Labrenzia sp. PHM005: one gene and its partner. The protein of the gene in region 1 interacts with the protein of each later gene in a pairwise test. Links are inferred from orthologs where the notes say so. Each region holds a gene or a part of one and is shown in the gene's direction. Other genes may lie near its edges. The genes, in order: uvrB and uvrA.

Region 1 (3,708 bases):
ACCGGCCGATGCCAACCTGTTCATGACCATCTGCCGCCACCCACGTACGGTGTCAGAACTGGCCCGCGACCGGGGCGTTACCCGCCAGTCGATCCACTCGGCAGTCCACCGGCTGGTCGAAGCCGGCGCCCTCCGGCTCGACCCCGTCCCCGGAAACTTGCGGGACAAGATGCCGGTTCCCACCGAAAAGGGATTGGAAGCGCGAAAAAAAGCCCAGGCGCTGGTTGCAGAGATGGAACAAGAACTCGCTGAAAAACTCGGCCGGGAGAAACTTGAAACGCTCCGGGGCCTTTTACAGGAACTCAACGAAGTCCCCTTCTCCTGACAGCCTATTGTCAGGAGACTGGCAAGAAGTCTGAGAAACTGGAACAAAGCCGCAACGGAGGGGTTTTCTCGCGCGCGGACTCGGACCATATTGAGGCCCATGAGCAAGCGCCCCCCGAAAACCTCCGCAGACGATCCCAACGCGCCCGACGGCTTCGGCGAAGCCCCGCAGAAGCCCCTGTCTGGCACGCCTCTATCAGGCTCGATTTCCGATTGGGCCGCCGAGATTTCGGAAGAAGCGGAGAAACCTGCGCCCAAAAAGGCCGCAGTAAAAAAGGCAGCTTCCAAAAAAGAAAAGCCCACCAAATCCGCCCGCGGCACCTCCATCGGCAAGGCCGAGAGTGCGCGCGAACGGGCGGCCGGCGGGTTGAACCCGGTCGCCGGGCTGGACATGAGCCTGGAAGAGGCCGAGGCGCTTGAAGCAAAGCTCAAACAGCACAAGAAGGACAACAAAAAGAAATCCGCCGCCGACGGCCGCTATGGTGAACTCGGCGGAAATCAAGGCGCAACGGCCACCGTGGAAGCCCTGTCGGCGTTGATCGAAAGCGGCAATCCGCTCCACAAGAACGGCGCGGAATGGGTGCCGCACCGGCCCGAACGCCCGCCGAAATCCGAAGGCGGCGTCGAGATCGTGCTCGCCTCCGAGTATGAGCCCAAGGGCGACCAGCCGACCGCCATTGCCGATCTCGTCGAAGGCATGAACACCGGCGACCAGACCCAGGTGCTGCTCGGTGTCACCGGTTCGGGCAAGACTTATACGATGGCGCAGGTGATCTCCCGCACCCAGCGCCCGGCGTTGATCCTGGCGCCCAACAAGACACTGGCGGCCCAGCTTTACGGCGAGTTCAAAAGCTTCTTTCCGGACAACGCAGTCGAATATTTCGTTTCCTACTACGACTACTACCAGCCGGAAGCCTACGTCCCGCGCACGGACACCTATATCGAGAAGGAATCCTCGATCAACGAACAGATTGACCGGATGCGCCACTCGGCCACCCGCGCCCTTTTGGAGCGCGACGACGTCATCATCGTCGCCTCGGTGTCCTGCATCTACGGTATCGGGTCGGTCGAAACCTATACGGCGATGACCTTCGCGATTGAGGTGGGTGAGCAGATCGACCAGCGCCAGCTGATCGCTGATCTGGTCGCCCTGCAGTACAAGCGCAACGACGCCGCCTTCCAGCGCGGCACCTTCCGCGTCCGCGGGGATACGATTGAGCTGTTTCCGGCCCACTATGAGGACCGCGCCTGGCGGATCTCCCTGTTCGGCGACGAGATCGAGCAAATCACCGAATTCGATCCCCTCACCGGCCAGAAATCCGGCGAACTGAAAAGCGTCAAGATCTACGCCAACTCGCACTATGTGACGCCCAAGCCGACGCTGAACCAGGCGACAAAGTCGATCAAGGAAGAGCTGAAACACCGGCTGGAGGAATTGAACGCCCACGGCCGCCTGCTGGAAGCCCAGCGGCTGGAACAGCGCACCATGTTCGACCTGGAAATGCTGGAGGCGACCGGGTCCTGTGCCGGTATCGAGAACTACTCGCGCTATCTGACCGGCCGCAAGCCGGGCGAGCCGCCGCCCACTCTGTTTGAGTATCTGCCGGACAATGCCATCGTTTTTGCCGACGAGAGCCATGTCACCATTCCTCAGATCGGCGCCATGTACCGGGGCGACTTCCGCCGCAAGGCGACACTGGCAGAGTACGGCTTCAGACTCCCGAGCTGCATGGACAACCGTCCACTGCGCTTTGAGGAATGGAATGCCATGCGGCCGCAATCGATTGCGGTCTCGGCCACCCCCGGCAGCTGGGAAATGGAGGAGGCCGGCGGCGTGTTTGCCGAACAGGTGATCCGCCCGACCGGCCTGATCGACCCGCCAGTGGAAATCCGCCCGGCGACATCCCAGGTCGATGATCTTCTGGGGGAAGTCCGGGAGACCGCCCAGAAAGGCTACCGCACGCTGGTCACCACCTTGACCAAGCGGATGGCCGAGGATCTGACCGAATATCTGCACGAAAACGGCGTGCGCGTGCGCTACATGCACTCCGACATCGACACGCTGGAACGCATCGAGATCCTGAGGGATCTGCGCCTCGGCGCCTTCGACGTGCTGGTTGGCATCAACTTGCTGCGCGAGGGCCTCGACATTCCCGAATGTGCGCTGGTCGCGATCCTGGATGCGGACAAGGAAGGTTTTCTGCGCTCCGAAACCTCGCTGATCCAGACCATTGGCCGCGCAGCCCGGAATGTCGACGGCAAGGTGATCCTTTATGCCGACAATATGACCGGCTCCATGGAGCGGGCAATTGCCGAAACCAACCGCCGCCGCGACAAACAGATAGCCTACAACGCCGAACACGGCATCACGCCGGAAAGCGTCCGCCGCTCCATCGGCGACATTCTGGAATCGGTCTACGAGCAGGACCACGTCACGGTCGATGCCGGTTTTGCCGAGGAAGGGGCACTGGTCGGCCACAATCTGCAGGCTCACATTTCCGATCTGGAAAAACAGATGCGCGACGCCGCCGCCGATCTCGACTTCGAGACCGCCGCCCGCCTGCGCGACGAAATCAAACGCCTGCAGGAAACCGAACTGGCCGTTGCCGACGACGCCATGGCCCGGCAATCTGCCGTCGACCAGAAAACCGGCGGTTACAAGGGCGACAAGAAATTCGGCGCCGGCGGCACCAAGGAAGGCGCGAGCGGCAAGAAGAAGGAAACGGCGAAAGATAGAGCAGCCAAGGCCAAATCAAAGGTTCATAAGCCGAGCCTCGATGAAATGACCGTTGGGCGCACGGAAGTCCCACTGACAAAAGGCCCGCTGCCGCAAAAACCGGCACCCGTCGTCCAGGCAGACGATGCGCCTCATCTTTCCCCGCGCGGCAAGATCGGCGCCGGATCTTACGAGGATCCTGTGGACGAGAAAAAGCGGCGCGGTCGGCCGAAGAAGAGCGGACGGCCGGGGCAATAACCCCTCCCCCAGATGTCATCCCCGCCTTGTGCGGGGATCCATTGATTCCCGAAATCTCGGGAATGGGCAGAGGTTTATTGGGCCGCGTTTCAATGAATACACCCATCGGACCGATGCTGAACGGTGGATTGGATCCCCGCACAAGGCGGGGATGACGCTCAGTGAGCGCGCAGTGGCTGCGTTCCCTAAGCCGTCCCGGCCTCTGAGCCGGGACCAAAAACAGTGTAACAGATCCCGGATCAAATCCGGGACGGCACGGTTGGAACCTCCTGACACAAAGAAATCTTATCCACGCCCCCATGCCCCTGCCGTATGATGATCTGCGTATCCGCTCACACGGGCTTTTTGGGGGACCGTCCCCCGGGAGGGAGCGGATCGGGCGGGGCTGACGGGCCGGTGTAACGAACCGG
Region 2 (3,702 bases), 1.5 Mb from region 1 along the record:
ACAAACGCCGCCTTTTTTGGCCAGCTCCCCCCATTTTCCACAGTGTTGACCCCTGCCGGGCCATTAAGAGGCAAAAAAGCCACGCAACAAAATGTGCCATTGCAGCCGGTCTTGTTTCGCAATCCCGGTCTATCCACACCGAAAGTCATTCTGTACTTGTTTTGTTCTTATCATTTTTATACTCTTGATTCAATTCTCCTGCCAGGTTTGGCAGCAAACGGAATTTTGCAGAGACAGCCATCTGGAAGACGGGCTGGAAACTGCTATATCGGGTGCGAGCAGGACCGCGCCCGGGAGACATATTAAAAGCCCGGCCCGGGCTGTCTGCGCAAGATCAGGATGACGACAATATGACGACTGCGAAGGCTTCTGATAGCGACGCCTGGAAAAAAGACCCGACGAAAGTTCTCAGTGTGCGCGGGGCCCGCGAACACAATCTGAAGAACGTCGATCTAGATTTACCGCGCAACAAGCTGATCGTCATGACCGGGCTATCCGGGTCGGGAAAATCGTCTCTTGCTTTCGACACCATCTACGCGGAAGGCCAGCGCCGGTATGTTGAAAGCCTGTCCGCTTATGCCCGCCAGTTCCTGGAGATGATGCAGAAGCCGGATGTCGATCAGATCGACGGCCTGTCTCCGGCAATTTCCATTGAGCAGAAGACGACCTCACGTAATCCGCGCTCTACCGTCGGCACGGTCACGGAAATCTATGACTATATGCGCTTGTTGTTTGCGCGGGTTGGGATTCCGTATTCCCCGGCAACCGGCCTGCCCATCGAAAGCCAGACGGTCAGCCAGATGGTCGACCGGGTCATGGATCTGGACGAAGGCAGCCGCCTGTATTTGCTGGCGCCGATGGTCCGCGGCCGCAAAGGCGAGTACCGTAAGGAACTCGCCGAACTGATGAAAAAGGGCTTCCAGCGGGTTAAGATCGACGGAACCTTTTACGAAATTGCCGATGCTCCCGCGCTCGACAAGAAATTCAAACACGACATCGATGTGGTCGTGGACCGGATTGTCGTGCGCGACGATATCGCCGGCCGCCTGGCCGATTCACTGGAAACAGCGCTGAAACTGGCCGATGGCATCGCAATCGCCGAGTTTGCCGGAGAAACCGAAGAAAACGGCGTTCCAAAGCGGCTGATCTTTTCCGAAAAATTCGCTTGCCCGGTCTCCGGTTTCACCATCCCGGAAATCGAACCACGTCTGTTTTCTTTCAACAACCCGTTTGGTGCCTGTCCAACGTGCGACGGGCTGGGCACTACGCTCGCCTTTGAAGAAGATTTGGTCGTGCCCGACCATACCTTGTCTTTGCGCGAAGGTGCGGTGCTGCCCTGGGCGAAAACCGGCTCCACCTCACCCTATTACGCCCAGACTCTGGAAGCCCTTTGCCGCCATTTTGATGTGTCTATGGCGACACCCTGGAAGGATCTGGACGCGAAAGTTCAGGACGCAATCCTTCATGGCACCGGCAAGACGGACATCGAGTTTGTCTATGACGATGGCGTACGCAGCTACCGGACGGAAAAGCCGTTTGAGGGCGTCATCGGCAACATCGAACGGCGCTGGCGGGAGACAGAATCCACCTGGGTGCGCGAAGAACTCGCCCGGTTCCAGTCCGACCACGCCTGCCCAGCTTGCCAGGGCTACCGCCTGAAACCTGAAGCGCTTGCGGTCAAGATCGCCGATCGGCACATCGGCCATATCACGGAGCTTTCCATTCGCGATGCCGGGGCATGGTTCGACCAGCTTCCGGCAAAGCTCAATGACAAACAGACGGAAATCGCTGGACGGATCCTGAAGGAAATCCGCGAACGGCTGAAGTTCCTCAACGATGTCGGGCTGGAGTATCTCTCCATGGCGCGTTCGTCCGGCACCTTGTCGGGCGGTGAAAGTCAGCGGATCCGCCTTGCGTCTCAGATCGGATCAGGCCTCACCGGCGTTTTGTATGTTCTGGACGAGCCGTCCATCGGCCTGCACCAGCGCGACAACGCCCGGCTTCTGGAAACCTTGCGCCACCTGCGTGATCTCGGGAATACGGTGATTGTCGTTGAACACGACGAGGATGCGGTTCTGACCGCGGACTATGTTGTTGATGTCGGACCAGGCGCCGGTGTGCACGGCGGCCAGGTGGTTGCCCATGGCTCCCCGCAAGATGTCATGGCCAACGGCAACTCCTTGACCGGTCAGTACCTCTCCGGCGCCAAGATGATTCCACTGCCGATGGAACGGCGCAAGATCGACAAGAAACGCAAGATCTCTGTCAAAGGCGCGCGCGGCAACAACCTCAAGGATGTTGATGTCGACGTCCCGCTCAGCACATTTACCTGTGTCACCGGCGTGTCCGGTGGCGGCAAATCCACCTTCTTGATCGATACGCTTTATAAGTCGGCCGCGCGGCGTTTGAATGGTGCCCGCGACAACCCGGCGCCGCATGACCGCATCGAAGGCCTGGAGGTGCTCGACAAGGTGATCGATATCGATCAATCACCGATCGGCCGGACGCCGCGCTCCAACCCGGCCACCTACACCGGCGCTTTTACGCCGATCCGCGAATGGTTCGCCGGCATGCCTGAGGCGAAGGCCCGTGGTTATCAGCCGGGCCGGTTCTCGTTCAACGTCAAAGGCGGACGCTGCGAGGCCTGCCAGGGCGACGGTGTGATCAAGATCGAGATGCACTTCCTGCCCGATGTTTATGTCACTTGCGATGTCTGCAAGGGCAAACGCTACAACCGCGAGACCCTGGAAGTCGAGTTCAAGGGCAAATCAATTGCCGATGTTCTCGATATGACTGTTGAAGAGGCGGCTGACTTCTTCTCAGCGGTCCCCGCTGTCCGCGACAAGATGGAAACGCTGGCGCGGGTCGGGCTCGGCTATATCAAAGTCGGCCAGCAAGCGACCACGCTGTCGGGCGGTGAAGCGCAGCGGGTCAAGCTCGCCAAAGAACTCTCCAAACGCTCCACCGGCCGCACGCTCTACATTCTGGATGAACCGACCACGGGCCTACACTTCCATGATGTCGCCAAACTGCTCGATGTTCTTCACGAACTTGTCGATCAGGGCAACACCGTGCTGGTGATTGAACACAATCTGGAAGTCATCAAAACCGCCGACTGGATCATAGATCTCGGCCCGGAAGGCGGCGACGGAGGCGGCACAATTGTCGCCGCCGGACGGCCGGAGGACGTGGCTTCGAGAAAAGAGAGCTACACAGGCCAGTTTCTTGCAGAATTGTTGCACCGTAGGCCACACCGTGCTCCAGATGCTGCTTGAGTAACTTAGAGGCTCTTGCCATGAGTTTTCCGGGACAGTGCTTGTTGCGGCAAACGACGTATTCAGGCCAATCAAAGCGAATTCAATGGACAAACATTTCATACTGACGTTGGGAAGAAGCGGCAGCAATTCGCTGGTAAATATGCTCAACCAACATCCTGAAGTAATCAATTACGGCGAAGTATTAGGGGACTGGAATGAACTTCGCAGACTTCAAAAGCGCCTGGGCCTTTGGCGCCATGACGATGCTGCCTATCTGGACGCTCTCTTAGGAGATGCTCGGATTTTGCGAGGAGTCAACCTGGCTCGCACCGTGCGAAAGTTGTTACGCTTTCGTTTTCAGGAGATCAAGAATTTGTCAGGTGTCCGGACCGTGGGCATCAAGGACTTTTCTCTGAATCTTAGCATTCTGAACATCAAAGATTAT

What was found.
Region 2: the proteins of uvrB (region 1) and uvrA interact in binary tests that used the Escherichia coli proteins (3 or more experiments, as listed by UniProt). The link is inferred for Labrenzia sp. PHM005 from one-to-one orthologs.

The regions. Positions count from the first base shown.
Region 1 is NZ_CP041191.1:2,635,005-2,638,712, reverse strand. What follows is about bases 27-3,498. They hold uvrB (excinuclease ABC subunit UvrB), read left to right. Parts: upstream 27-424; coding sequence 425-3,298; downstream 3,299-3,498. Other genes in these bases: FJ695_RS11875 (MarR family winged helix-turn-helix transcriptional regulator), read left to right, coding at 27-325. Also shown: more of FJ695_RS11875, read left to right, coding at 1-26. UniProt on the Escherichia coli protein: The UvrABC repair system catalyzes the recognition and processing of DNA lesions. A damage recognition complex composed of 2 UvrA and 2 UvrB subunits scans DNA for abnormalities.
Region 2 is NZ_CP041191.1:4,148,534-4,152,235, forward strand. What follows is about bases 10-3,475. They hold uvrA (excinuclease ABC subunit UvrA), read left to right. Parts: upstream 10-350; coding sequence 351-3,275; downstream 3,276-3,475. Other genes in these bases: FJ695_RS18740 (sulfotransferase), read left to right, coding at 3,361-3,475. Outside these bases: more of FJ695_RS18740, read left to right, coding at 3,476-3,702. UniProt on the Escherichia coli protein: The UvrABC repair system catalyzes the recognition and processing of DNA lesions. UvrA is an ATPase and a DNA-binding protein. A damage recognition complex composed of 2 UvrA and 2 UvrB subunits scans DNA for abnormalities.